Regions from separate parts of the Kitasatospora sp. NPDC090091 genome, predicted to be linked through region 3. Evidence: riboswitches for the same ligand, from Rfam matches in the RefSeq annotation. Region 3 holds a riboswitch; each other region holds the start of a gene.
The links. Region 3 has a riboswitch for thiamine pyrophosphate ahead of thiO (glycine oxidase ThiO). Riboswitches for the same ligand answer to the same signal wherever they lie in the genome.

Region 1: linked by a shared signal. The riboswitch ahead of thiC (phosphomethylpyrimidine synthase ThiC) and the one ahead of thiO (glycine oxidase ThiO) in region 3 are both predicted to bind thiamine pyrophosphate.
Region 2: linked by a shared signal. The riboswitch ahead of ACIPSC_RS03615 (purine-cytosine permease family protein) and the one ahead of thiO (glycine oxidase ThiO) in region 3 are both predicted to bind thiamine pyrophosphate.

Annotation. Positions count from the first base shown of each region.
Region 1 covers NZ_JBIVDY010000002.1:367,475-377,078, reverse strand. Annotated here, with positions in the region: gene ACIPSC_RS04615 (hypothetical protein) at 129-1,127, shown strand; gene ACIPSC_RS04610 (putative quinol monooxygenase) at 1,164-1,460, opposite strand; gene ACIPSC_RS04605 (hypothetical protein) at 1,630-2,901, opposite strand; gene ACIPSC_RS04600 (VOC family protein) at 3,264-3,689, shown strand; gene ACIPSC_RS04595 (glutamate decarboxylase) at 3,788-5,176, shown strand; gene thiC (phosphomethylpyrimidine synthase ThiC) at 5,245-7,077, opposite strand; TPP riboswitch at 7,073-7,207, opposite strand; gene ACIPSC_RS04585 (hypothetical protein) at 7,453-7,626, shown strand; gene ACIPSC_RS04580 (flotillin family protein) at 7,763-9,247, shown strand; gene ACIPSC_RS04575 (DUF5326 family protein) at 9,314-9,514, opposite strand.
Region 2 covers NZ_JBIVDY010000002.1:141,140-150,743, forward strand. Annotated here, with positions in the region: gene ACIPSC_RS03600 (peptidoglycan-binding protein) at 1-258, opposite strand, end outside; tRNA gene ACIPSC_RS03605 (tRNA-Ser) at 455-542, opposite strand; gene ACIPSC_RS03610 (S1C family serine protease) at 605-2,323, opposite strand; TPP riboswitch at 2,574-2,722, shown strand; gene ACIPSC_RS03615 (purine-cytosine permease family protein) at 2,829-4,166, shown strand; gene ACIPSC_RS03620 (glycerophosphodiester phosphodiesterase family protein) at 4,250-5,104, shown strand; gene ACIPSC_RS03625 (ATP-binding protein) at 5,556-6,008, shown strand; gene ACIPSC_RS03630 (DUF5926 family protein) at 6,223-7,209, shown strand; gene ACIPSC_RS03635 (bifunctional DNA primase/polymerase) at 7,472-8,107, opposite strand; gene ACIPSC_RS03640 (PP2C family protein-serine/threonine phosphatase) at 8,815-9,604, shown strand, end outside.
Region 3 covers NZ_JBIVDY010000001.1:240,365-249,968, reverse strand. Annotated here, with positions in the region: gene ACIPSC_RS01125 (hypothetical protein) at 1-721, opposite strand, end outside; gene metF (methylenetetrahydrofolate reductase [NAD(P)H]) at 863-1,777, opposite strand; gene ACIPSC_RS01115 (polyprenyl synthetase family protein) at 2,020-3,126, shown strand; gene thiE (thiamine phosphate synthase) at 3,164-3,823, opposite strand; gene ACIPSC_RS01105 (Rv2175c family DNA-binding protein) at 3,820-4,185, opposite strand; gene ACIPSC_RS01100 (NAD(P)/FAD-dependent oxidoreductase) at 4,238-5,443, opposite strand; TPP riboswitch at 5,528-5,640, shown strand; gene thiO (glycine oxidase ThiO) at 5,632-6,801, shown strand; gene thiS (sulfur carrier protein ThiS) at 6,798-7,007, shown strand; gene ACIPSC_RS01085 (thiazole synthase) at 7,011-7,826, shown strand; gene pknB (Stk1 family PASTA domain-containing Ser/Thr kinase) at 8,002-9,604, shown strand, end outside.

The sequences.
Region 1 (9,604 bases), on a different contig from region 3:
AAACCTACTGTCAGCGCGGCCGCACCCGCCCCTACCATCGAGGCACACCACACCCGGCCGCCCGTGTGGCGCCCCTCTCCGTGCGCACGGCACCGCGGAGCGACCGGGACCTGCTGAACGGGGTCCCCATGAACAACGCCCCGCATCTGCTCGCCGAGGACCGCCCGGACTTCGAGCGCCTCCTCGACGACGCACTGCGCGACGGCACCGTCCTCACCGCACTGCGCGCACCCGGCGCCCTCACCACCGCGGAGCTGCGTGCCCAGGCCCTGCTCGACGCCGACGGCCTCGCGGCCGCGGCCGGCACCGAGTACGAGCACTACACCCGGCTGCGCGCGAACCTGCGCAGCATGCCCGCACCACCCGGCCCGGACGGCGGGCCCGCCGCACCGGGCCTCCTCGCCCAGCTGGGCTCGGCGAACGGCGGCGCCGGGCTGTTCCCCGTCCTCACCGTGCTCACACCGATCCTGGCCTGGGCCGCCGCCCTCGTGCTGCTGCTGCTCGGGTACACGCTGCGCGCCGCCGATCCCGAGGCGGCCCTGAGCCGGTCGATCCTCACGGCCGGCTGGGTGGCCCTGGCGGCGGGCGTGGCCGCGATGGCGGTCGGCATCGTCGGGCTGATCCTCACCGCGGTCCGCGACGGCTCCACACCGTCCGTCCCGGCCGGCACCGACCCGGAGCTCGCCGCCGAACTCGGCGAGGCCCACCGGGAGTGGCAGCGGGCACTGCGAGACCGGGCGCTGCTGCCCTACCTGCACGCCGCCCTGGGCAGTGACCCCGGGCCCGCGGCGGCGATGTCGACGGCGGCGGCCCCGGGGGCGGCGTCCGCCTCGGCGGGCCCGGGAAGGGCGTCGTCCGCCTCCATACCCGGGCAGGGCGGCCGCCCGAAGCGGGACCGGCCCGGCGCCCGCGGCGGCGACTCCGCCGGCCCCGACACCGACCGGCCCGACACCGGCGGCCCGGACTTCAGCAGCCCCGGCTACACCGGTCCGGGCTTCAGCAGCCCCGGTGTGGAGGGACTCACCGACCCGCAGGGCCGGGAGCCGCGCACGGCGGCCTTCACCCCGCCGGACTTCACCGGCCCCGGCTACACGCCCCCGGGCTTCACCGGCCCCGACGACGTCTGAGCCCGCGGAAGCGGGCCGCCCGGCCCGTCGCCGGGCTCACACCGCGGCCTTGAGCACCCGCAACTCCGGCGGTCCGTCCAGCAGTTCCGAGGTGAGCTCGACCGAGCGGGCCAGGTGCGGGCTGGTCAGGTGCTTCTCGAACGCCTCCCGCGACGCCCACTCCTCCACCACCACCCAGGACCGCGGGTCGTCCGGGTCCACGTAGTTGCGGTAGGAAATGCAGCCCGGCTCCGCCAGGCTCGCCGCGGCCATCACGGCGGCCTGCGCCCGCACGTCCGCCTCCCGTCCGGCCTTGGCGCGCAGCACCGCGACCGCCGTGATCCGCCGCGACATCGTCGTCCCCCTCGGTCTGAGTCGTCTCCGGTCCGAACCGACCGGTCGTCCCAAGATCTTCCCGCACCGCCCCTTCCCGGCCGGTGGTCGGAAAGGGAACGGCAGGGAAGGGAACGGCGGGGAATCGAACGGCGGGCAAGGAACCGGAGGTCCGGGGCCGCCGGCCGGCTCAGCTGCGCCGGGCGCGCCTCGCCACGGTGATCGCGGCCGCGCCGACGGCCAGCAGGCCGGCGCCCAGGGCGGTCGGCACGGTGACGTCCGGCGCACCGGTGTCGGCGAGCTCGGTGCGGCCGGTGGTCCCGGCGTTCCCGGTGGCGGCGCGCGGCGACGCGGAGGCGGTCGCGGTGGGCGAGGCGGTGACGGCCGCGACCGGGGCCACCGACGGCGCCGGGGTGGTCGGGGCCGGGGTCGTCGCGGTCGGCTTCGGCGCGGGCGCGTTCGGGTCCACGCAGGCGGGGGCGCCCGCGACCGGCGTGGCGGCGACCTTCTGCTCGGCCCAGAAGAGCGTCGACCCGGCACCGGGAACGTGGCCGAAGCCGAGCCTGGCGTCGGCCGACGTCTTGAAGTTGGCGCCCAGCGTGATCCGCGCGTTGATCACCCGGTTGTCCACCGGTCCGGTGCCGTACCTGACCAGGTCGACGTCACTCCCGTCCAGGCCCCTGGCGGCCATGCCCACCCGGTGCCAGCTGCCGTCCTTCGGGTCCTGGAGCTCCAGCTGGGCGTCGCAGGCGGCCGGGCCGTCCATCGAACCGAAGCCCTGACCCGCCCAGAGGAAGAAGACGGCCCGGTCGAGGTGCCAGTCGAACTTGTTGGCGGTCTTGACGGTGGCGGTGAACGGGTGCGCCTTGCCGTCGGCCGGGATCGAGCCGGGCAGGCCGTTGAGCGCCGTGGTGAGGCCGGTGGTCCTGACCGACGTGCCCGTCTGCGCCGTCCAGTCCTTGGCCTGGCCGTCCTGGCCGAACGTCGGGGCCAGGTAGGCCTGCAGGTTGACGTCGTTGAACGGGCCCATGTGCGCGGACTGCAGCAGCTTGAACCGGAGCTTGAAGGTGTGCGCCGAGTGCGGCTGCAGCTCCACCGGGGCGCCGGTCAGGTCGGCGGCCACGCCCTGGTACCCGCTGGGCCTGGCCCCGAGGTCCTGGTCGACGAGCTTCACGGGCTGCCAGGTGCCGGCTGCACCGTCCGCGTACTCCGCGGCGACCTGGTCGAGTCCGAGCATCTCGCTGCCGAAGTAGAGCACGACGTGCTGGCCGGTGACGGCCGCGTCCGCGTCGTTCTTGACCGTCACCGTGCCCTCGGACCAGCCGCCGCCGGCCTCGACGGAGGCGAAGCCGTCGAACCGGATCCCGGGCTTGGTGTCACTCCCGGCAGCCTGGGCGGGCAGCGCGAGCACCAGCGGGGACGCCACCAGCGTCGCGGCCAGCAGTGCGTGACGAAGTCTCAAGTCAACCCCAAAAGTGATGAATTGCCGCGAATCTCCGGGCGGCAGCACGTGGATTCCCCCCACCGCGCGCGGCGCAGACTATCCGATCTTCATCTCGGATTGTCAACCAACTAATTCCGAGGGCTGGACCGCCTCACAACGGGAGAAGGCATCGGAAATCGACAAAGGGAGAATTCGGAGGGCGACCGGGTGCGAACAGCACCGCCGGGAATGCCCGCCGGGCCACCCTCCGGGCCCGACCGGGAGGCGGAGAATCGTTGAGCCTGACTCAACGATCGTCGCGCAGTTCGGCATTGATCATCCGGGCCGGACGGCGGATCGTAGAGGGCGTCACCGCACACACCACCACCCCGGGAGCCACCATGGCCGCCGTCCGCGTCAAGGCCTTCGACCACCTCGTCCTCAACGTCCGGGACGTCGAGCGCTCGCTGGAGTTCTACCTCGGCCTGCTCGGCCTGGAGCCGGTCCGGGTCGAGGAGTGGCGCGCGGGCAAGGTCTCGTTCCCCTCCGTCCGCATCGACGAGCAGACCATCATCGACCTGTTCGCCCGCCCGCGCGGCGAGTCCAACGTCGACCACCTCTGCCTCACCGTCGAGCCGCTGGACTGGCAGGAGGTCGTCGACTCCGGCGTCTTCACCGTCCTCGACGGCCCCGGCCCGCGCTACGGCGCCCGCGGCACCGGCACCTCGCTCTACGTCGCGGACCCGGACGGCAACACCGTCGAGCTCCGCTGGTACGCCGAGGACGTGGAGGCCGCCGAGGACGCGGAGGGCGCCGCGGCCGCGTAGGCCCCGCCGGTGCCGGATGGCGTACGCCCGCATGCCGACCTCTCGACCGTGTCCGTAATGTCCGACTCGGACCAGTGGACCGATTCGAGAGGTGACCGGTGGCCCTCCACAACGCACAGGAACCGGCGGCCGACGCGGCCGTCGACATCTTCGCCTCGCCGCTGAGCGAGCACCCGCTGCCCAAGCGGGCCATGCCGGACTTCCCGGCGCCTCCCTCCGTGGTCTTCCAACTGCTGCGCAACGAGTTGCTGCTGGACGGCAACGCCGCGCAGAACCTCGCCACCTTCTGCACCACCTGGACGGACGACGAGGTCCGCCGCCTGATGGACCTGTGCCTCGACAAGAACATCGTCGACAAGGACGAGTACCCGCAGACCGCGGAGATCGAGTCACGCTGCGTGAACATCCTCGCCGATCTCTGGCACGCCCCGGCCGGCGCCGGCGGCACCAACGCGGTCGGCTGCTCCACCACCGGCTCCAGCGAGGCCGCGATGCTCTGCGGTCTCGCCCTGAAGTGGCGGTGGCGCAACCGCCGGCAGACCGCGGGGCAGTCGACCGAGCGGCCGAACCTGGTCTGCGGGCCGGTCCAGGTGTGCTGGGAGAAGTTCGCCCGGTACTTCGACGTGGAGCTGCGGCAGGTGCCGGTGGAGCCCGGAGCCACCGGCCTGCAGCCGCACCAGCTGCGCGAGTACGTCGACGAGAACACCATCGGCGTGGTCACGATCCTCGGGGTGACCTACACCTGCACGTACGAGCCGGTGGCGGAGATCGCGGCCGAGCTGGACCGCCTCCAGGTGGAGACCGGCCTCGACGTCCCGCTGCACGTCGACGCGGCCTCGGGCGGCTTCATCGCGCCGTTCCTCCACCGCGACCTGGTCTGGGACTTCCGGCTGCCGCGGGTCGCCTCGATCAACGCCTCGGGCCACAAGTACGGGATGGCGCCGCTCGGCGTCGGCTGGGCCCTCTGGCGCGACCAGGACGCCCTGCCGGACGGGCTGGTCTTCCACGTCGACTACCTCGGCGGCGACATGCCGACCCTCGCCCTGAACTTCTCCCGCCCCGGCGGCCAGGTGGTCGCCCAGTACTTCATGTTCCTGCGGCTCGGCCGCGAGGGGTACCGCCGGGTCTACCAGGCGTGCGCCGACACCGCGCAGCACCTCGGCCGGCAGATCGCCGAGATGGGCCCCTTCACCCTGCTCTACGACGGCGTCGGCGCGCTGCCCGCCGTCTCGTACACCCTCACCGACCCCGACTCGGTCCGGTGGAGCCTGTACGACCTCTCCGACCAGCTCCGCATGCGCGGCTGGCAGGTCCCCTCCTACCCGCTCCCGCCGGACCGCCAGGAGACGGTCATCCAGCGCGTCCTGGTCCGCCACGGCGTCGACCGCGACGAGATCGAACTCCTCGCCGACGACATGCGCCGGGCGATCAAGCACCTCGACGAGGGCCGCCCGCACGACGCGGACCGCGTCGGCTTCCACCACTGAGACGTGCCGGAGCGCTGCTCTGGGAAGCCCCCTCCTCCTCCCAGAGCAGCGCGGTCAACAGGTCGACGTCAGTCGGCCATGGGCAGGTAGACCCGGTTGCCCTGGGCGGCGAACTCCTCGGACTTGGCCTGCATGCCGGCCAGTGCCTCGGCGTCGTAGCCCGACTGCACGGCCGTGGAACCGTCGCCGTGCTCGTCGCGGATCTTCTGGGAGATCTTCATCGAGCAGAACTTCGGGCCGCACATCGAGCAGAAGTGGGCCGTCTTCGCCGGCTCGGCGGGCAGCGTCTCGTCGTGGAACTCGCGGGCCGTCTCCGGGTCGAGGGCCAGGTTGAACTGGTCCTCCCAGCGGAACTCGAAGCGGGCGTCGGAGAGCGCGTCGTCCCACTCCTGGGCCCCGGGGTGGCCCTTGGCCAGGTCGGCGGCGTGCGCGGCGATCTTGTAGGTGATGACGCCGGTCTTCACGTCGTCCCGGTTGGGCAGGCCCAGGTGCTCCTTGGGCGTGACGTAGCAGAGCATCGCGGTGCCCCACCAGGCGATCATCGCGGCGCCGATGCCCGAGGTGATGTGGTCGTAGCCGGGGGCGACGTCCGTGGTGAGCGGGCCGAGGGTGTAGAACGGCGCCTCGTCGCAGATCTCCTTCTGGAGATCCATGTTCTCCTTGATCTTGTGCATCGGGACGTGGCCCGGGCCCTCGATCATCACCTGGACGTCCTTGGCACGGGCGATCCGGCCCAGCTCGCCCAGCGTCTGCAGCTCGGCGAACTGCGCCTCGTCGTTGGCGTCGGCGATCGACCCCGGGCGCAGGCCGTCACCCAGCGAGAAGGTGACGTCGTAGCTCGCGAGGATGTCGCAGAGCTCCTCGAAGTTGGTGTAGAGGAAGTTCTCCCGGTGGTGCGCCAGGCACCAGGCGGCCATGATCGAGCCGCCGCGCGAGACGATGCCGGTCTTGCGGCGGGCGGTCAGCGGCACGTAGCGCAGCAGCACGCCGGCGTGCACGGTCATGTAGTCGACGCCCTGCTCGCACTGCTCGATGATCGTGTCGCGGTAGACCTCCCAGCTCAGCTCCTCGGCCCTGCCGTCGACCTTCTCCAGCGCCTGGTAGAGCGGCACGGTGCCGATCGGCACGGGGGAGTTGCGCAGGATCCACTCGCGGGTGGTGTGGATGTTGCGGCCGGTGGAGAGGTCCATGACGGTGTCGGCGCCCCAGCGGGTGGCCCAGGTCATCTTCTCCACCTCCTCCTCGATCGAGGAGGTGACGGCCGAGTTGCCGATGTTGGCGTTGATCTTCACCAGGAAGTTGGTGCCGATGACGGCCGGCTCCACCTCGGGGTGGTTCACGTTGACCGGGATGACGGCGCGGCCGCGGGCCACCTCGTCCCGCACGAACTCGGGTGCGAGTCCTTCGCGCAGGGCCACGAACTCCATCTCGGGGGTGACGATCCCCCGCTTCGCGTAGGCCAGCTGGGTGACGGCGGCACCGGCCCGGCCCCGCAGCGGGCGGCGCGGGCGGCCGGGGAAGACGGCGTCGAGGTTGCGCAGGTTCCCGCCGCGCGGCGAGGTGTGCTTGATCCCGTCGTCCTCGGGGCGGGCCTCGCGGCCGTCGTACTCCTCGACGTCGCCGCGCTGGCGGATCCAGGCGTCGCGCAGCGGCGGCAGGCCGCGCCGCACGTCGGGCTCGTACGCGGGGTCGGTGTACGGGCCGGAGGTGTCGTACAGCGGGACGGTCCGGTCGTTGGTGAGCAGGACCTCGCGGTACGGGACGCGCAGGTCGGGGCGGGACCCCTCGCGGTAGGCCTTGCGCCAGGCCGGGGTCGGGTAGCCGGTGTTCGCGCTGGCGACCGCGGCGCCGCTCGTCCCGGTGCTGCGGGCAGAGTTCGGCTGTGCATCAAAGGTGGTCATCAGACCCTCTACTCCCTACGCCGGCATTACCCGGTCAGGTTCCTGCGGTCGACGCAGCGGTCGGCACGTCCGTCGACGTACCGGTCAGCGTCCTCTCAGCCCGGTGCTCCGAGCTCCCGTGTCCACAGGCGGTGTTGCCTGCGCATGACGTCCAACACCGTAGCGAGCCGATCGCCGCTGGTCCAGAGGGGGGTCCGAGGAGAGAGACGCCGGGGCCCCGGCCCCGGTGGGATTCCGCGGCGGGCCGCCTGCTTCCGGCGGTGGCGGGCAGACTGGCAGTCACAGGGCGGGACAGTCACAGGCGGTCGGGCACCCCGCGGGGGTGCGGGACGGGAGGGCCGAGTGGTCGGGAGCGCGGGTCGGGTCAGCGGAGCGGTGGGGGCGGGACTGGTCGGCGAGGTGATGGTGCACGTCCCGGAGCGCCAGGGGACGGAGGCCTTCCTCGCCTACCTCGCCGTGCCGGGCGAGCGGCTGCCGGTGGGGACGCCGGTGGTGGTCGTCGAGTACCACCCGCCGCGGACCGTCTACGTGGCCCCGGTGCTGCCGTGACGGGGCCGCCATGACAGAGCCGTGACAGCGTGACAAGGTTGTGACGGCGCGTCATGTCCACTCCCTTCCACTGCGGTTGACCCGGGCGGAGAATCCCAATCGGCGCATCTCATGTGCCGAAAGGGGGAGTTGAACCATGCTGTACGTCATCATCGGGGCGGTCGTCGCGGTGCTGCTCGTGGGGATCACGCTCTTCAAACTCATGTGGCGGGTGGCGGAGCCGAACGAGGCGCTGATCATCTCCGGCTCCAAGCACCGGACCGAGGGGGTCGGCGACGGGCTCGGGTTCCGGATCGTCACCGGCCGCGGGACCTTCGTCACCCCGGGTCTGCAGGGCGTCCGACGGCTCTCGCTGGACCTCAACGAGGCCGAGCTGAACGTCGAGTGCGTCACCACCCAGGGCATCCCGGTCCGGGTCAAGGGCGTGGTGATCTTCAAGGTCGGGGACGACGACGTCTCGATCGCCAACGCCGCCCGGCGCTTCCTCGACCAGCAGAAGCTGATCAGCCAGCGGGTGCACAACGTCTTCGCCGGCCACCTGCGCTCGATCGTCGGCGGGCTCACCGTCGAGGACATGATCCGCGACCGGGAACGGCTCACCGGGGAGACCCGGGCCGCCTCCGGGCTGGAGATGGAGAAGCTCGGGCTGATCATCGACACCCTGCAGATCCAGGAGATCATCGACCCGACCGGCTACATCAAGAACCTCGCCATCCCGCACGCGGCCGCCGTCCAGCGGGACGCCCGGATCGCCCAGGCCGAGGCCGACCGGATGGCCACCGAGGCCGAGCAGGAGGCGGCCGCCCGCAAGGCCGAGGCGACCCGCAACAGCGAGATCCAGCAGGCCGCCTACCAGGCCGAACGGGACACCGCCAGCGCCCGGGCCCAGCAGGCCGGGCCGCTCGCCGAGGCCGCCGCCCGGCAGGAGGTCGTGGTCCAGGAGACCAAGGTCGCCCAGCTGGAGGCCCAGCGGAAGGAACAACAGCTGCAGATCGACGTCCGCAAGCCGGCCGACGCCAAGGCGTACGAGACCCGCACCCGGGCCGAGGCCGACCGCGACGCCCGGATCTCCGCCGCGCAGGCGCAGGCCCGGGAGACCGAGCTGAAGGCGGCCGCCGAGGCCAGCCAAGTCAAGATCGCGGCGGAGGCCGAGGCCGAGGCCACCAAGGTGCGCGGGCTGGCGGCCGCCGAGGCGACCAGGGCCACCGGTCAGGCGGAGGCCTCGGCCACCGAGGCCCGCGGTCTGGCGGACGCGTCGGCGGCCCGGGCGATCGGGCTCGCCAAGGCGGAGGGGATCAAGGCCCGGGCGGCGGCCCTGACGACCAACCCGGACGCCGTGGTGGCCCAGGAGCTGGCCGAGAAGTGGCCGGACGTCGTGCTGGCCGCGTCGGAGTCCTTCGCCAACGTCGAGCACATGGTGCTGCTCAACGGCGCCGAGGGCGTGGGGGACCTCTTCACCAAGGCGCTCACCATGGGCGGGACGGGCCTCGGGCTCGCCCGGCAGCTGCTCACCACGCTGCAGGGGCCGGCGCAGCCCGCCGGGACCGCCCCGGCCGTGCCCGCAGCCGGCGGGCGGCCGGCCGGACAGGTGCCGGTCCAGCAGGTGCCGATCGAGGAGTGACGGCGTCCGGGGACGGCTGACGCCCGCACCCCCGGCGGGGTACGGGCGTCGGTCGACGGGCGGTCGCTAGCTCTTGGCGGCCTTCTTCACCAGGATCACCACGGCGGCGGCGATGCCGACCACGACCAGCAGCTTGAAGGCCAGGCTCAGCAGGGCGCCGACCACGCCGAACACGAAGCCGACGATGTTCCAGGCCAGGATCAGCACGATCACCGGGACAACGATGTTGCGCACCCAGGAGGGCAGCGACTTCCAGAACTCAGCCATGTCCGTTCCTTCTCTCCCCTCGGGCCGGCTGCCGTCCGGTGCCGCATCCCGCTTGCTTTCGTACTTCGATCGTACGGTGACGCACGGGGC
Region 2 (9,604 bases), on a different contig from region 3:
GGTCCCGTCCGCCCGCCGGTTGGCCCGGTAGTTGGCGTCGGCCCGCGTCTGCGTCCCGATGAACTGGCCGACCGCCCCGTCGTAGCCGACCCCGAAGTGCGACTCCAGGTTGGTGGAGTCCCGCCAGTACTCGTACATCCGCCGCGGCGTCCACGGCGCCGCGATGCTGTGGAAGATCACCTGCGTCGGCACGATCGCCGGCTGCGCGTCCGACTCGGGCTGGAGCTCCATCTTCTCCGCGCCGGGGTACCAGGCCATCTGTCTCTCCTCGCCGGGCCCAGGGCAGTCCGCCCCTTACCCCCGACACACGAGACACCGCCTCCACCCCGAGGACACCCCCGCCCCAAACCCCCCGTTCAGGTGAATTCCGCCCTCCGCTCCCGCCCGGGGGAACGCAAAGGGCGGGTGCCGGATCCTTCCGGCACCCGCCCTGAGCAGGTGGTTCTCCAACCAGCGGAGAGCGTGGGATTCGAACCCACGGTGGCGGGTCACGCCACGACAGTTTTCAAGACTGTTCCCTTAGGCCGCTCGGGCAGCTCTCCAGGCGGAGGTCAGCCTAACGGTTTCGGCGGGGTTCGGTGCACACGGTTTTCCGGGGCGGCGGTCAGTTGTCGCCGACGCGCTCGCTGAGGGTGACCTTGGTGTTGAAGGTCTGGCCGTTGCGGGTGTACTCGACGTCGACGGTCTCGTTGGGCTTGTGGGTCCAGATGCGGCTCACCAGGGCCGGGCCGTTGTCGATCGGGACGCCGCCGAGCTTGGTGATGACGTCGCCCGGCTTGAGGCCGGCCTTGTCGGCCGCGCCGCCGGGGGTGACGGCGGGGGTGCCCTGGATGTCGCGGGTCTGGATCTGCGCGCCCTCGCCCTTGTAGTCGTCGTTGCGCAGCACGTCGAGCTTGGCGTAGACGGGCTTGCCGGTCTTGATCAGGGTCTCGCCGACCCACTTGGCCTGGTTGATCGGGATGGCGAAGCCGAGGCCGATGCTGCCGGCCCGGCCGGTGCTGGAGGTGTTGGACTGGATCGCCGAGTTGATGCCGACCACCGCGCCGGTGGAGTCGAGCAGCGGGCCGCCGGAGTTGCCGGGGTTGATCGACGCGTCGGTCTGAAGGGCGTTCATGTACGAGGACTGGGCGCCGGTCTCGTCGCCGGAGGCGACCGGGCGGTCCTTGGCACTGATGATGCCGGTGGTGACGGTGGACTCCAGGCCGTACGGGGCACCGATGGCGATGGTGGAGTCGCCGACGTTGACCTTGTCGGAGTCGGCCAGCGGAAGCGGCGTCAGCTTGCCCTTGGGCGGCGTGTCCAGCTTCACCACGGCGACGTCGTAGCCCTCGGCGCGGCCGAGCACGGAGGCGGCGTAGGAGCTGCCGTCCGCGAACTTGACCGTCAGCTTGCCGCCGTTGGAGGCGGGCGCGACGACGTGGTTGTTGGTGAGGATGTGGCCCTCGGTGTCGAAGACGAAGCCGGTGCCGGTGCCGGACTCGCCGTTGCCCTGGGCCTTGATGGTGACGACGCTGGGCAGCGCCTTCTGCGCGATGCCGGCCACCGAACCGGGGGCGGGCTCGTTCTTCTGCGGGCTGCTGGCCTGGACGGTGGTGCTCCGGTGGTCGTCCGCGGAGGCCACGCTCTTGCCGTCGCGGTCGGCGACGGTCACGCCCACCGCGCCGCCGGCCACACCGGCGACGAGGGCGACGGCGGCGATCAGGGCGACCAGGCCGCCGCGCTTCTTGCGCGGGGCGGCGTGCCCGGGGGTGCCGGGGTAGTCGGAGGGGTAGCCGAGCGGGCCGCCCGGGTAGCCGGGGCCGGCGGGGCCACCTGGAGCGCCGGGGGTGACGTCGTGCGCGCCCCAGCCGCCGAGCGGCTGGCCGGCGCCGAACGGGTGGTGCTGGCCGGTCGCGCCGGGGGCGGCGGGCGCACCCGGGGCGGCGTACGGGTCGTGGGCCGCGGCGGCGGGCGCCGCGTACGGGTAGCCGGCCGGCGCAGCGGGCGCGGCCTGGGGCGCGGCCTGGGCGGCCGGCGCAGCGGGCGGCAGGACCGGCGGCGGGGCGTCGATGTACCCGGTGTCGGCCGCGGCCGGGGCGGCCGCGGGAGCGGCCGGAACGGCCGGCTCGGGGGCGCTGACCTTGCTGAACGCCAGCGTCGGCGTGGACCCGCCGGCCGCCGGGGCGGCGGGCGCGGCCTCGGCCAGCGTGTAGTCGGCCTCGGGTGCCGCTGCGGGGGCGGGCGCGGACTGCGCCGAACCGTCGGGAGCGGGACCGACCACCCCCTGGCCGGAGGGCTGCTCCCCCTGCGGCCCGGTGGGCCCAACCTCGCGCTCGGTGCTCACGGACGACCTCCATAGCTGACAGGACCAACAACCATAGTTTTTCGCACACCCGATTCGATTGTCGTAAGGACCCTTCTGAAGAACTCATAAGAATCCTTAGCCCGGTCCAACAGCACGTGCCCGGGGCCCCCGCGGCACCCCCGCGCGACCCTCTGCCGCGGCCCCGTGCCGACGGCGCGCCGTCCCGCGATGCGGACCGCCGGGACCACGGCCTTGGCGTTCCCCACCTGGGCGGCTAGCCTGTCGCTCCAAACTGACACGCGGGAGCTTGGACCCACCAGGCTGAGAGTGCGCCGGTCGACCGTACGCCACGGGCTCCGTGGACGGACCGTCGAGGGGGCGCAGACCGCCGGAACCTGTCCGGGTAATGCCGGCGTAGGGAGTATCGGCCATGCCGTCTGCTTCGCCATCCTCTTCTTCGGGCGCGCCCGCGTCCAAGGATTTCCCCGAGTCGTCCTCGGCCGTTCACTCCGACGCCGCGGCCCCCGCCGGCGGTTCCACCGCGGTGCTGGACCGTCCGGAGCCGGGCGAGCGGGTCGAGGCGCCGCTCGTGCTGGACACCGAGCCGCCGCGCACGCTGCGGTTCCGGGACCACTTCGCGCTCTGGATGAACCTCGGCGTCAGCCTGATCGGCTTCACCACCGCCGCCACCGTGCTCGGCGCGCCCGGCAGCGAGCTGTCGCTGGCCGCCGCGGTGACCGCGATCGTGGCCGGCACCGTGGTCGGCACCGCGATGCTCGGCGTCGCCGCGCTGATCGGGGCCCGCACCGGCGCGCCCGCGATGGCCAACCTGCGCGGGCTCTTCGGGACGAAGCTCTCGTACGTGCCGACGGTGCTGAACATCGTCCAGTGCATCGGCTGGGGCGTGTACGAGCTGCTGGTCATCGCGATGGGCGCGCAGACCGTGGCGCACACCGAGGGCTACCGCTGGGTGTTCGTCGTACTGGCGGGCGCGGTGACCACCGCGCTGACCATCTGGCCGCTGGGCGCGATCGCGGTGCTGCGCCGCTTCGTCGCCGCGGCGGTGGCGGTCGCGATGGTGTACTTCACCGTCCAGCTGGGCCGCCACGGCGTCCCGGACCCGGGCGCGGGCAACTGGCACGGGTTCCTCAAGGCGACCGACGCGATGATCGCCGTCTCGATCTCCTTCGTGCCGCTGGCCGCCGACTACACCCGCCACTCGCGCACCCCGCGGGCGGCGTTCTGGGGCAGCTTCTCCGGCTACACGATCGCCCAGGTCTGGTGCTACGTGCTCGGCCTGTTCGCGCTGCTGCAGGCGGACGGCGACGCGACGAAGATCTTCGACTCGTTCCTGGGCGTCTGGGCCGGCTGGCTCTTCCTGCTGGTGCTGGTGCTGCGCGAGACCGACCAGTCCTTCGCCAACGTCTACTCGACCGCGATGTCGGTCCACAACCTGCTGCCGAAGGTCGACCGCCGGGTGCTGACCGGCGCGACCGGCCTGCTGATCACCGTCCTGGCGCTGCAGATCACCGAGTTCACCGACTCGTACTACGCCTTCCTCGGCCTGATCGGCTCGGTCTTCGTGCCGATGTTCGCGGTGCTGGCGGTGGACTACTTCCTCGGTGCCGGCCGGCGCGGCTGGAACCTCGCCGCCGACGCGCCGTCCCGCTGGCTGATGCTGCTGCCGTGGGCGCTCGGCTTCGCGGTCTACCAGCTGATCGCACCGACCGCGATCGCCGGCTGGTGGACGGACTTCTGGACCTCCGTCCAGGAGGCCCTGCACTTCACCCCGCAGGAGTGGACCTCGGCCTCGCTGTTCGGCTTCCTGGTGCCCGCCCTGGCCACCTGGGCGCTCACCCCGCTGACCCGCGGCCGGCGCTGACCGCCGCCCGCACCCCGAAGACGGCCCCGCGGATTGGGGCCGTCTTCGCTTCCGCTTCACTTCCGCCGCTTATCGTTGACGCCGTGACCAGCCCTGATCTCTCGCCTGCGGCGGCGCGCACCGCGCCGCCCGTCCAGGTGATCGCCCACCGCGGTTCCTCGCACGCCCTGCCCGAGCACACCCTTGCGGCCTACCGCCGGGCACTGGAGGAGGGCGCGGACGCGGTCGAGTGCGACGTCCGGGTGACCGCCGACGGTCAGCTGGTCTGCGTCCACGACCGCCGGATCGGCCGGGTGTCGGACGGCCGCGGCACGGTCTCCGCGATGACGCTGGCGCAGCTGGAGGCGCACGACTTCGGTGCCTGGAAGACCGGCGTGCCGAGCCGGGACCCGGAGCTGCGCGAGGTGCTGCGGCTGGAGAGCCTGCTGGAGCTGGTCGCGGACTGCGGCCGGCCGGTGGACCTGGCGATCGAGACCAAGCACCCGGTCCGGTTCCGCGGGCGGGTCGAGAGCGAGCTGCTGCGGACGCTCGACCGGTTCGGGATCGGCGGCGCCCGGGGAGCCGGCACGCAGGCCGCCGACGGCCCCCGGGGCGACGGCCCGCGGGCCCGCATCATGAGCTTCTCCTCGCTGGCCCTGGCCCGGGTGGCCGCCGCCGCGCCGCAGTACCCGCGGGTGTTCCTGTTCGAGCGGATGCTGCCGTTGCAGGGCCGGCTGCGGCCGGGCGCGGCGCTGCCGGGCGGTGCACGGATCGCCGGCCCCGGCATCGACCTGGTGCGGGCCAAGCCCCGGCTGGTCACCCGGCTGCGCGAGCTGGGCCACGAGGTGCACGTCTGGACCGTCGACGAGCCGGCCGACGTGGAGCTCTGCCTGGAGCTGGGCGTGTCGGCGATCATCACCAACCGCCCGGCGGAGGTGCTGGCCCAGCTGGGGCGGTAATTCCCCGGGCGTCCCATCATCCTCGGGTGTCCCGGGTGTTTCGGGTCACCGTCCACTCGGCCGTGACGCGGCGTTCAGTTGATCGTCTTGGTAGGGACTCAAACCTTCCGCTGTCGCTTTTCTGCCGTGGTTTTTGCGTTTCACGACAGAGGGTGAGCGGCGAATCACCTGTCGCGCACCGTGTGTCGTGCGGCTCGAAATGTCCGGCCGGGATCGCCGTGCGGTCGTTTCCGACGCATTACCAAGGGGCATCCATCCCTCGGCATACGCTGAAGGAGGTCCGGGGGTGGCGTTGATGGTGGCGCGTGAAGTGCCGACTTCATCGACCATGGCAGTGCCGCACGGCCCAGCGAGTGTCGGGGTCGCACGGCGCCGACTGCGTCGAGATCTGGGTGACCGGCAGATACCGGAACCGGTCATTGATGATGCTGTTCTGATCCTTTCCGAACTGTTGAGCAATGCCTGTCGTTACGCCCGGCCGCTCGGGCCGCTGCCCGTGCTCGGCCGCAGCGCCCGCGCCGAGGTCGTGGGCCAGGTGCTGGTCGGCGTCCCCTCCGGGGCGGCCGGCGGCTCGGCCCGGCCGGGCAGGTCCGACGAACGCCCGCAGGAACGGTCCCGGGACGGCGAGGACGTGGGAGCCGACGACGGCGGCATCCTGGTCCGCTGGCAGATGCACGCGGACGGCGTCCTCACCCTGGAGGTGACCGACGGCGGGGCACAGACCCGGCCGTCCCCGGCCAGCCCGTCGCTGACCTCTCGCGGCGGCCGCGGCCTGAGCATCGTGGACCAGCTGGCGAGCGACTGGGGCGTGCGCGACGCGCCCGGCGAGGTGACGGTGTGGGCCGCGCTGCCCGCCCGGGCCCGCCACGCCCGGCGCACCGGCGGTGATGCCCGCAGCGCCTGACGGCCGACCGGTTCGCCGACCCGGGCCGACCCCGGCCCGCGGCCAGGGCGGTCCGCACGCCCCGGACCCGCAGGCCGCGGGCGAGCGGGCCCGCAGGCCGAACGGGCCCGCAGCGCCGTCCCCCTCCCCCAGGCCCCGGCGTGTGCCCACGCGCCGGTGGAACGTCAGTAGGCTGCCCGGAGCACAACACCACCGTCCCCGGGAGAGCCGCACCATGGGCAAGAAGGCCGCCAAGAAGGCGCCGCAGCGCAGCCAGTCCACCACCGCCGTCACGGGCGAGATCCCCGTGGTCGGGGCCCGCGAGAACTGCCCCTGCGGTTCGGGCCGCCGTTACAAGGCGTGCCACGGCCGCGAGGCCTCGCACGCGGTGCAGGAGCTGGTGCACCGCCCGTTCGAGGGCCTGCCGGGCGAGGCCGACTGGGTGGCGCTGCGCGAGCTGGTGCCGGCCGCGACCGTCCCGCTGACGCTGGCCGCCGGGGTGGCCGGGACCGCCACCGGAGACGTGCCGTCGGTGACGCTGGCCACCGTGCTGCCGCTGGCCTGGCCGGCCCTGCGCCGCCAGGACGGTTCGATCCTGCTCGGCCTGCAGACCCAGTCCTCCTCCGGCGACCTCAGCCGCGACCTGGCCGACGCGCTGGAGCTGGCGCTGGCCGCCGAGCCGGGCTCGCCGGTGCCCGCCCGCCGCACCGTCCCTGGCGGCCGCCGCCTGCAGGACCTGCTGGACCTGGAGGCCGATTTCGCGCCCGCCGTGCACACCGGCTTCGAGTTCTGGCTGGAGGACGCCGAGACCGCCACCGGCGAGGTGGCCGCCTCCCTGGAGCGCGCCAACGCCTCGGCCATCCCGACCGAGAAGCTGAGCGGCGTCGACTCCGCGTACTGGTGCGGCACCCCGGACAAGAACCACCTCCGCTGGGTGATGACCGTCCCGGAGGAGCAGTTGCTGGACGCGCTGGCCCGGCTGACCGCCGCCGAGAAGTCCTCGCTCGGCGCGGACACCCGTCTGGTCGGCTCGTTCCGCGCGCACGGCCTGACCGTGCCGGTCTGGGACCTCCCGCTCGCCATGACGGCCGCCGACTGCGAGAAGCCGGCCGCCGAGTTCGCCGAGCGGCTCGCCGAGACGCTCGCCGACGAGCGGCCGCTGACCGCCGAGGAGCGCCGCGCCCGCGCGAACCTGGTGAACCGTCAGGTCACCTTGAACTAAAGGCGACCGGGATCCGGGTGATACGCGTCACATTGCCCGTCCGAACGGCAATTTCCGGACTGCCAGGGCATCTTGGAAATTGGCGTAGCCGCGGATCCTTGTTACTGTCTAAAGAGTCCGGTCGCTGGTGCATCCCCCGTCGCCAGCGGCCGGATCTTTTGTTTTTCGCCGCAGGCGCCCCGGTTGCACCGTGTCCGATCAGTTTCCGGGCAGCGCGGCGGCGGCCCGTGGGCCCCGCGCCGGCCCGGTCCGCCCGCGGCCGTCAGTACGCCGAGCGGCCGCTGTCCAACCGGACTGCCGCCTCGACCAGTTCGCCGAGCAGCGGCCCGACCTGGGGCAGCCAGACCCCGCCGTCGGCTGCCGGGCGGGGTGCGAGCACCCAGCGCACCCGGCCCCCCGTCCCGCCGCCGGGCGGCAGCGGCAGGAAGCCGCCCGACCCGTGGTAGCGCAACGACCCGGGCACCCAGGGCAGTTGGGCGAGCATCTCGCCCAACACCTCCAGTGAGTACGGGGCGACCAGCAGCGCGTAGCGGCCGGGCAGCGCCAGCACCGGGCCGAGCGGCAGCCGCAGCGCGGCGAGGTAGGCGAGCGCCCGGGCGCCGGCCGCCGCGGGCAGGCTGACCGCCGAGACGGTCCGGCCGGTCGCGGCCAGCACGGGCGCGTCCGGCTGCCGCTCCCACCACCAACGCACCATCCGGGCATCGGTGGTGGCCGCGAGCAGCGGCGGATCGTGCGGATGGGCGCCGGGGACGGGACAGTCCTGGTCCCCGCAGGAACACCGCCCGCCGCGGAGCAGCGTGCCGGGCACCACGGGCCAACGGTGGTCGACGGCGGCCGCCAGGGCCGCGGCCAGCCGGGCCGAACGGGCCGCCGGACGGTTGCTCGGGTTCTCGCGCATGGCACTCGTTCCTTTCCGTGACCGCTCGGTTCGCTCCCGGCCCGCGGCCCGCGTCGGGGAGCGCCGCACCGGCCCGGATCGGGGCGGCGGGCAGGGCGAACGGCGTGGGCAGGGGTGGAGCACGGTGTGGAGCACGACCTGAGAAGGGCCGCGGACCAGAACCTGTCCGGCCTGGAACAGCCCTTGGAACGAGAATCCCGCATGCGACCGGATGGACGCCGCCCGGGCGCGGTTGGTTCCACCGTACGAGTGAGTGACTTCCGACCGGCCCGGCCTCCGAGCGGCGAAAGCATACGATCCGGACGGCCGTCCGGGCCGTCCTGACGGTTCTGCCCGTTCTCCGGCCGGTCCATGCCCTCCGCCCGGCACCGGCGGGCCGCCGGAACACCCCCGGCCGGGCCGCGGCGGCACCCGGCGCGCGCTCGAACGGAACGCGCCCCGCGCGGGTTCCCGGGCGCACTCCGGTACCCGTCGGGGTCCGGTGCCGGACCCCGACGGGTACCGGCTCCGGGGGCGGCGGGACCGGGCACCGGCACCGGAACGGATCTGGACATGCCCCGAATGGCCTGTGTAGAAGTGGTGGCATTGCTGACGATCAATGACGAGAAGTAGCGAATCGAGGCGGAACGCGCCCTTTGCCGTCCTCGCTCCACATCGGCCGTACCTGGGGGGTTCCGTATGACACGTACCGCGTCAGGAGTGGCGGCATGACCGAGTCCCACGCATCGTCGACGTCCGCCGAGCCGGGCGAGCCCGGCACCGCCAGCGGCCTCTCGGTGCTCGACCATCCGGGCTTCCCCGGCCCGGCCGCCGGACCGGCCGAGGAGCAGGCCGACCCGGCCGGGGCCGGCGACGGACGGCCCGCGGCCGCCGGCGAGCCGGCCGGCGCCGACGGACGGAGCACACCCACGGCCGGGCTGCAGGACCGTTTGGCCGGACGGCTGTCCGATTTCACCAGCCTGCACGAGCACACCGAGCGGCTCGCCCGCGCCCGCGGCCTCGACGCCACGGTCGACGCCCTGCTGGCCTCCGGCACGGCGCTGCTCGGCGCCAGCCGCGCCCTGCTGGTCACCGCCGCACCCGGCGGCGGCCCCGGCCGGCCGACCGGCCACGGCCTGGACCGCGCCAGCCTCGGCTCCCTGGAGACGGTGCCGGCCGACCAGAGCCCGGTCGCCCGGCTGCTGCGCGAGCGCGACCGGCCGGACCAGCTGGAGTGCCGCGACCTCGCCCACGACCCCGCGATCGGCGCCCGGCTGCGCGAGCTCGCCGCCTCCCTCGGCCTCGGCGGCTGCTACGGCCTGCCGCTCGCCACCGAGGAGGACGGCCCGCTGGCCGCCGCGCTCTGGTTCTACGACGAGCCCGCCGCCCCCACCGAGCGCCAGCGCGAGCTGGCCCACCGCTACTGCGAGGTCGCCGCCCCGCTGCTGGCCAAGCAACTGGACGCGGAGAAGGTCCGCCGCACCACCGAGGCGCTGCGCCGCGGCCTGCTGCCCGACC
Region 3 (9,604 bases):
GGTCCGGCTGGACGGGCTGCTGCTGGTAGCCGCCGTAGCCCTGGTCGTAGGCGAAGGCCGGCTGCTGCTGGGCCTGCCACTGCTGCTGGCCCTGCTGGTCCCAGACCTGCTGCTGCTGGACCTGCTGGGCCGCCGGGTCGTAGCCGGACCGGTAGGCGTCCGCGTACGGGTCCGGCTGATGCTGGACCTGGGCCTGGAGCTGGGTCTCGGCCTGCGCCTGCTGCTCGTAATAGGAGGAGGCGTAGACGCCGTCCGCCGCGAGCTCCTGCATCTCGAAGGCGGCGGTCTGCTCGACGGCCGGGAGGTCCTCGTCGAACGGCTCCGGCTCCGGGGTCGGCTCCACCTCGCTGACGGTTCCGATCCGCTCCACCGCCACCGCGGTGGCCGCGACCGCCGCGCCGCCGCCGGTCAGCGCGCCGAGCAGCGGCACCTTGGCGAGCGGGCCGGGCAGGCTGCCGTCCGCCGCGCGCAGCGACCAGCCGGTCGCGTAGCCGCGCTTCACGGAGAGGGTGACGAAGGTCTGGCCGACCGCGAACAGTGCGGCGCCGGCGCCGATCACTACGACGGAGCCCAGCGTCATGCCGCCGACCACGCCGAGGAAGCCGGCCAGGGCGAGCCCGCGCCAGTGCAGCGGAGCCCGGTTCTGCAGCAGCAGCTCGGCCACCAGCCAGAGCGCCACCACCGCCAACGCGGCGTACAGCAGCAGGTACCCGATGCCCATCCGCCCGCTACCTCCAGTCGCGTGCCCGCGCGCGCCGCGCGTGTGCGGCGACTGTACCCGTTCAACGGCCGGGGTACCGCATCGCGTTCCCGGCCGCCCGGGGCGGCCACGGGGCCGGGGCGGCGGGGAACGCGAGGCAGGTCAACGCCGGTGCAGGCCCAGGTTCTGGTAGATCTCCAGCGTCGCGGTCGAGTGGTTCAGCGTGATGAAGTGCAGGCCCGGGGCACCCTCCGCGAGCAACCGCTCGGACATCGCGGTGGCGTGCTCCATGCCGATCTCGCGCAGCGCCGCCGGGTCGTCGATCGCGGCCCGCAGCCGGGCCTCCAGCTCGGCCGGGAAGGCGGAACCGCTGAGCTGCGGGAAGCGCTCCAGCTGCTTGGCGTTGGTGACCGGCATGATCTCCGGGATGATCGGCGCGTGGCAGCCCGCCGCGGTGACCTTGTCCCGCAGCCGCAGGTAGTCGTCGACCTCGAAGAACATCTGGGTGATCGCGTAGTCGGCGCCGGACCGGATCTTGGCCACGAAGTGCCGGATGTCGTCGTCCCAGTTCGTCGAACGCGGGTGCATGTTCGGCGAGGCCGCGACGCCCACGCAGAAGTCGCCGATCCCCTTGATCAGCTCCACCAGCTCGTACGCGTAGGTGACGCCCTCCGGGTGCCTGACCCACTCGCCCATCGGGTCGCCGGGCGGGTCGCCCCGCACCGCGAGGACGTTGCGCACGCCCTGGTCGGCGTACTGGCCGATGATGTTGCGCAGCTCGGCGACCGAGTGGTCGACCGCGGTCAGGTGCGCGACGGGCGTCAGCGTGGTCTCGGTGGCGATCCGGCCGACCATGTTGACGGTGCGCTCGCGCGAGGAGCCGCCGGCCCCGTACGTCATGCAGACGAAGTTGGGGTCGAGCGGTTCGAGCCTGCGGATGGCGTCCCAGAGGCGCTGTTCGCCGACCTCGGTGCGCGGGGGCATGAACTCGAAGGAGAAGGACCGCTTGCCGGCCGCCAGAAGCTCGCGGACCGTCAACGCGCGGTCGGTTCTGGTGGAAGCGATGCCGAGTGCCATGCTGGCAGGTTAACCACCGGTCGCAGGGCCCGGACAACTCGATCCCAGCAATTGAGACAAGCGGTGGACACCGTTCCGCATACACCCGGAGGCCGTCCGAACCGGCTTCGGGACAGGGCGGCCCGGCCCCGCGGACCGGCCCGGGCCCGGGCCGGTCCACCCGGCGGCCCCTGGTCCGTACGGGTGTTCCCGGCCGCCCGGCTAGGCTTGCTGCACCCCAGCGAAACCTCCGGAGCCTCATCGTGACCTCGTCCACCAACCGGCCGGCCAACCCCATTGACGTGGAGGACGTGCGCGAGCGCGTCAACGCCGCCCTGGCCGGCTTCATGGACGGCCAGTCGGCCCTGCTCGGCAAGATCTCGCCCCAGCTGGCCCCCGCGACCGAGGCACTGCGCGACTTCCTGCTCGACGGCGGCAAGCGGCTGCGTCCGGCGTTCTGCTACTGGGGCTGGCGCGGGGCGGGCGGCCCGGCGGCCGGCGAGGGCATCGCCAACGCGGCCGCGGCCCTGGAGCTGCTGCAGGCCAGCGCGCTCGTCCACGACGACCTGATGGACCGCAGCGACACCCGGCGCGGCCTGCCCTCGGTGCACCGCCGCTTCGAGGCGCTGCACCGCGAGCACGGCTGGCGCGGCGACCGCGAGCAGTACGGCGCCTCGGCCGCGGTGCTGCTCGGCGACCTGCTGCTGATCTGGTGCGACGAGCTGTTCCTGCGCTCCGGCCTGGACCCGGCCGCGGTGCTGGCCGCCAAGCCGATGTTCGACCTGATGCGCACCGAGGTCATGGTCGGCCAGTACCTGGACGTGCTGGAACCGGTCGCCGGCGACTCCACCGACGGGGGCGCGCTGGAGCGGGCGCAGACCGTGCTGCACTACAAGTCGGCCAAGTACACGATCGAGCGGCCGCTGCAGGTCGGCGCGCTGCTCGCGGGCGCCCCGACCGGGCTGGTCGAGGCGTACGGGGCGTTCGGCCTGCCGCTGGGCGAGGCGTTCCAGCTCCGGGACGACCTGCTGGGCGTCTTCGGCGACCCGGCGGTCACCGGCAAGCCGGCCGGGGACGACCTGCGCGAGGGCAAGCGGACCCTGCTGGTCGCCCACGCGATGCGCGACCTGCCGGCGGCCGACGCCCGCCACCTGGACGAGCGGCTCGGCGCGCCGGACCTCGCGCCCGAGGAGGTGGCCCGGCTGCGCGGCCTGATCGAGCGCAGCGGCGCGCCCGAGCGGGTGGAGCAGCGGATCACCGAGCTGATGCGCCAGTCGCTCGCCGCACTGGAGGCGGCGCCGCTGGCCGACGAGCGGGCCCGCGAGGTGCTGCTGGCGCTGGCGGAGGCCGCCACCGTCCGCAAGTACTGAGACGTACCGGCCGGGACGGCAGCGGCCCCGCGGCGGGTCAGGCGCGCAGGCGCCGGGCGAGCTCGGCGGCGGCCGCCTGCGGGTCGTCCGCGGCGGTGATCGCGCGGACCACCACGATCCGGCGGGCGCCGGCGGCCAGCACCTCGTCCAGGTTGTCCAGGTCGATGCCGCCGATGGCGAACCACGGCCGGTCGGTGGGCTGCTTCGCGGCGTACCCGACCAGGCCGAGGCCCGGCGCGTGGCGGCCCGGCTTGGTCGGGGTGGGCCAGACCGGGCCGGTGCAGAAGTAGTCCACACCGGGCTCGGCGATCGCCGCGTCCACCTCGGACTCGGCGTGGCACGAGCGGCCGATGATCACGTCCTCGCCGAGGATGGCGCGGGCGGCCGGCACCGGCAGGTCGTCCTGGCCCAGGTGCAGCACGTCCGGGCGGGCGGCGTGCGCGACGTCGGCCCGGTCGTTGACGGCGAGCAGTTTGCCGTGCCGGCGGCAGGCGTCCGCGAACACCTCCAGCGCGGCCAGCTCCTGCTTGGCCTCCAGGCCTTTGTCGCGGAGCTGGACGATGTCCACCCCGCCGGCCAGCGCGGCGTCCAGGAACTCCGCGAGGTCGCCCTGCTCGCGGCGGGCGTCGGTGCAGAGGTAGAGCCGGGCGTCGGCGAGCCGCTCGCGGGCCGCCGCGCCGGGCGTCGCGGTGGTCACAGCGCCATCGCCTGGGCGCGGCGCTTCACCTCGGTCGCGCGGTTCTCCCAGAGCGCCTGGACCGGGGTGCCGGGCAGCGACGGGTCCTCGGTGAACATCCACTCCAGGATCTCCTCGTCGCTGAACCCGCTGTCGCGCAGCACGGTGACCGTGCCGATCAGGTGCTTGACCGGGCCGGCGTCGTCGATGAAGGCGGCCGGGACCTGCAGCGACCGGTTGGGGCCGCGGCGGACCGCGATCAGGTCACCCTTCTTGACCATGTTGCGGACCTCGGTGACCACGACGCCCCACCGCTCGGAGATGTCGGGCAGGTACAGCCACTCGGGGACCAGGGACTCAATCTTGGCTTCGATCTCACTCACGGCACCAGACTGCCACCTCCACGGCCCGCGGCGCACCAACCGGCCGCTCGCGCTACCCCGCGACGGCCGTCTTCAGCTGCACCGACGGGTCCGCGGCCCGGGCCGGATCCAGCACCGCGCCGCGCTCGACCAGCCGGCGGGCCTGGGTGAGGTCGCGCGGGCGGTCCACCGTGAGCGCGGCGCGCAGCACGCCCTCGCGCAGCCAGAGCACCGCCCAGGTCGGGTCCTGCGGCGAGCCGCGCCGGACCTGCTCGTCCCCCGCGCCGTGGCGGCCGACGTACTGCACCATCCGGCCGAACTGCTCCGACCAGAAGTACGGCACCGGGTCGTACGGCGCGTCGGCGCCGAGCACCGAGGCGGCCGCGGCCTGGCCGGACTGCAGCGCGTGGTCCCAGTGCTGGACGGTCAGCCGGGCGCCGGTGCGGGCGGACGGATAGTTCGCGCAGTCGCCGGCCGCGAAGACGCCGGGCAGGCCGGTGCGCAGCCGGTCGTCCACCACGACGGCGCCGGCGGCGTCCAGCTCGACGCCGGAGCCGGCCAGCCAGTCGGTCGCCGGGCGGACGCCGATGCCGACCACCACCTCGTCGGCCGGCAGGTGCGAGCCGTCCGCCAGCAGCACCGCGCCGGGCTCGACGGCCGCCACAGCGGCGTCGCAGCGCAGCTCCACCCCGGCCTCGGCGTACCAGGCGGCCATCTCCCGGCCGATCTCGGTCGGCAGCGCGCCGGGCACCGGCGCCGGGCCGGCCTCCACCACGGTGACCAGGCAGCCGGCCGCGCGGGCCGCGGTGGCCACCTCGGCGCCGATCCAGCCGGCACCGACCAGTACCAGCCGCAGGCCCGGGCGGAGCAGGGCCCGCAGCGCCAGCGCGTCGTCCAGGGTGTGCAGCAGGTGCGCCCGCTCGGCGCCCGGAAGCACCCGCGGGGCGGCACCGGTGGCGATCACCAGCGCGCCGTACGGCAGGTCGCCGCCGTCGGTGTGCAGCACGCCCGGGGTCAGCCCGGTGGCGCGGCGGCCGGCGAGCACCTCGATGCCCAGGTGCGCGAAGTCGATGTCCAGCGGGGTGGCGTCGGCCTTGCCCAGCAGGACCTCCTTCGAGAGCGGCGGCCGGTCGTACGGCGCGTGCGGCTCCTCGCCCACCAGGACGATCCGCCCCTGCCAGCCGCCCCGGCGCAGCCCGGAGGCGCAATGCGCCCCGGCCAGCCCGGTCCCGACCACGACCACCTGATCCGTTCCGCTCAGATCTGCCACGCCCGTCACTGTACTGGCGTTCGGCGCGGGGGCCGGGCCCGTCCCACCCCTCGTACGCGCCTTCAGCCGTGACCAGGCCCGGAGTTATGGTGGGGGCACCATCACGGGAGCCCGGCGTACCGGGCTGAGAGGCGGGCTGGCACGGCCCGCGACCGTCCGAACCTGATCCGGGTCATACCGGCGAAGGGAGAGCGACTTTGACACGCTCGGCAGCGGGTACCCATGCCGACGTCCTGGTGATCGGCGGCGGCGTCATCGGCCTCGCCGTCGCCTGGCGCGCGGCGCAGCGCGGGGTCGGGCGCGTTATCGTGGTCGACCCGGACCCCGGGGGCGGCGCCGCCCGGGTCGCGGCCGGCATGCTCGCCCCGGTCACCGAACTCCAGTACGGCGAGGAGCCGTTGCTGCGGCTCGGGATGGCCTCGAACGAGCGGTACGCCGACTTCGCGGCCGAGCTCGCCGAGGCGAGCGGCGGGGCGGACACCGGCTACCGGCGCTGCGGCACGCTGGCCGTCGCGCTCGACTCCGACGACCGCGCGGAACTGCGCGAGCTGCACGCCTTCCACCAGCGGCTCGGCCTGGACTCGCAGTGGCTGACCGGCCGGGAGGCCCGCAAGCTGGAGCCGATGCTGGCGCCCGGCGTCCGCGGCGGCCTGCACGTCGCCGACGACCACCAGGTGGACGGCCGCCGGCTGCTGAGCGCGCTGCTGCAGGCCTGCGAGGCCGCGGGCGTCGTCGTGCACCGCGCCGAGGCGTCCGAGCTGCTGGTCGAGCACGACCGGGCGGCCGGCGCCCGGCTGGCCACCGGGGAGGTGGTGACGGCCGGGCGGACCGTGCTCGCCGCCGGCCCGCACAGCCACCGGCTGCCCGGCCTGCCCCCGGGCGTGCTGCCCGCGATCCGCCCGGTCAAGGGCCAGATCCTGCGACTGCACATCCCTGCGCCGTACCGGCCGTTCCTGTCCCGCAACGTCCGCGCGGTGGTGCGCGGGCAGCACCTCTACCTGGTCCCGCGCGAGAACGGCGAGCTGGTGATCGGTGCGACCAGCGAGGAACAGGGCTACGACACCACCGTCACCGCCGGCGGCGTCTACGAGCTGCTGCGCGACGCCCACGAGCTGGTCCCCGGGATCACCGAGCTGCCGCTGGTGGAGACCTCCGCCGGACTCCGCCCGGGCTCGCCGGACAACGCGCCGCTGCTCGGGCCGACCGCCCTGCCCGGCCTGGTCGCCGCGACCGGCCACTACCGCAACGGCGTGCTGCTCACCCCGGTGACCGCCGACCTGCTCGCCGAGTACCTGGCCACCGGCACCGTCCCGGCCCTCGCCGAACCCTTCTCCCCCACTCGCTTCACCACGAAGGTCCCCGCATGAGCGACATCCCACTCACCGTCAACGGCCGGCCCCGCGAGGTGCCCGCAGCGACCACGCTCGCCGAGGTGGTGGCCACCCTGAGCACGGCCCACTCCGGCGTCGCCGCCGCGCTCAACGAGGCCGTGGTGCCGCGCAGTTCGTGGCCGGAGACCCGGCTCTCGGCGGGCGACCGGATCGAAATCCTCACCGCCGTCCAGGGGGGCTGACCGATGGCCGACACCACCCCCGACGACAAGGACGTCCTCACCATCGCCGGGACGGCCTTCGGCTCCCGCCTGATCATGGGCACCGGCGGCGCCCCCAGCCTGGAGGTGCTGGAGCAGGCACTGCGCATCTCCGGCACCGAGCTGACCACCGTCGCGATGCGCCGGGTCGACCCCGGCACCCAGGGCTCCGTCCTGGACGTGCTGACCCGCAACGGCATCCGGGTGCTGCCCAACACGGCGGGCTGCTTCACCGCCGGCGAGGCCGTGCTGACGGCCCGGCTGGCCCGCGAGGCGCTCGGCACCGACTGGGTGAAGCTGGAGGTCATCGCCGACGAGCGGACCCTGCTGCCGGACCCGATCGAGCTGCTCGACGCCGCCGAGACGCTGGTCGACGACGGCTTCACCGTGCTGCCCTACACCAACGACGACCCGGTGCTGGCCCGGAAGCTGGAGGACGTCGGCTGCGCGGCGATCATGCCGCTGGGCTCGCCGATCGGCTCCGGCCTGGGCATCCGCAACCCGCACAACTTCCAGCTGATCGTGGAGAGCGCCGGCGTCCCGGTCATCCTGGACGCCGGCGCCGGCACCGCCTCGGACGTCGCGCTGGCGATGGAGCTGGGCTGCTCCGCCGTCATGCTCGCCTCGGCGGTGACCCGCGCCCAGGACCCGGTGCTGATGGCCGAGGCGATGCGGCACGCCACCGAGGCCGGCCGGCTCGCCCACCGGGCCGGCCGCATCCCGCGCCGCTTCCACGCCGAGGCCTCCTCGGCGATGGCCGGCCGGGCCGACCTGGACACCCGCGAACGCCCGGCGTTCTGACGGAGCCGGGGTCCGCAGTGGGGGGCGCCCCTCCCACCGCGGGCCCCGCCCGCCTCGGCCGGCCGCCCTGGACCGGCGCGCGCGGCACCGGCGCACTGTCACAGCCCGGCCACGAAGCCCGGCGTGTGCCCCCGGGGGCGGCGCCGTGCCCCGGCCCCGCCACTAGACTCGCCGGGTGGACAAGGCGGACATGGCACTGCACGACCCCCTGATCGGATCCCTCCTCGACGGCCGCTACCGGGTCGAGCAGCGCATCGCATCCGGCGGGATGTCCACCGTCTACAAGGGCACCGACACCCGGCTCGACCGGGTCGTCGCACTCAAGGTGATGCACCCCTCGCTGGCCGGCGACGAGGGCTTCACCGGCCGGTTCATCCGCGAGGCCAAGGCGGTCGCCCGGCTCGCCCACCCCAACGTGGTCAACGTCTTCGACCAGGGCGCCGACGGCGGCACCGTCTTCCTCGCCATGGAGTACGTGCCCGGCCGCACCCTGCGCGACCTGCTGCGCGACCGCGGCGCGCTGTCCATCCGGGCCGCGCTGGACGTCCTGGAGCCGGTGCTGGCCGCGCTCGGCGCCGCCCACCGGGCCGGGCTGGTCCACCGCGACGTCAAGCCGGAGAACGTGCTGATCACCGACGGCGGCCTGGTGAAGGTCGCCGACTTCGGCCTGGTCCGGGTGCTCAACGCGGGCGACGGCGCGGCGACGTCCGGCACCGCCACCACCGGCACCGTGCTCGGCACCGTCTCCTACCTGGCGCCCGAGCAGATCCGCCCCGGCGCCGAGACCGACCAGCGGGTCGACGTCTACGCGGCCGGCATCCTGCTCTACGAGATGCTGACCGGCCACCGCCCGCACACCGGCGAGAACCCGGTCCAGGTCATGTACCGCCACCTGCACGAGGACGTCCCCGCGCCGTCGCTCGCCGTGCCGAGCGTCGTTCCCGAGCTGGACGCCATAGTGGCCGCCGCCTGTTCGCGCGACCCGCAGGCCCGCCCGTACGACGCGGTCGAGCTGCTGGCCGCCCTCCAGCGGGTGCGCCGCACGCTCACCCCGGCCCAGCTGGACGCCGAGCCGCCGGCCTCCACCCGGCCCAGCCCGCAGTACCCGACCAGCGAGCCGACCTCGGTGATCCAGCCCGCCGTACCCGCGCCGCCGGTCGAGCGGACCAGCGTGCTGGACGTCCCGCCGGAGGTGATGGAGCAGCTGCTCACCGAGCCGCGCCCCTACGACGAGCCGCCCCCGCCGGCCCGCACCCCGCGGCCGGGCCGGCTGCGCCGGCTCCCCCGCAGGCCGCTGATCTGGACCTCCGTGCTGACCGCCCTGGTGCTGCTGGTCGGCGGCGCCACGTACGCGCTCTCCTCGGCGCTGTACACGACGGTGCCGAGCGTGCTCGGCAAGGACCGGGCCGAGGCGCAGCGGATCCTGGACGGCGCGGGCATGCACGGGCGGTTCACCGAGGTCTACAGCGAGACCGTGCCGGCCGGGCAGGTGATCTCCACCGACCCGGGGGTCGGCGCCCGGACCCGCAAGAGCGACGCGGTCGGCGTCACCGTCTCCCGCGGCCCGAAGCGGATCGCGGTGCCCGAGCTGGCCGGCAAGCCGGCCGACCAGGCCGCCGCCGCGCTGGCCGGCGCCCAGCTGGCGCGCGGCGGGGTGACCGAGACGTACAACGACGCGGTGGCCGAGGGCGCGGTGATCAGCAGCTCGCCGGCGGCGGGGCAGCAGGTGCCGGAGAACACGCCGGTCTCGCTGGTGGTCAGCAAGGGCATGATGCCGG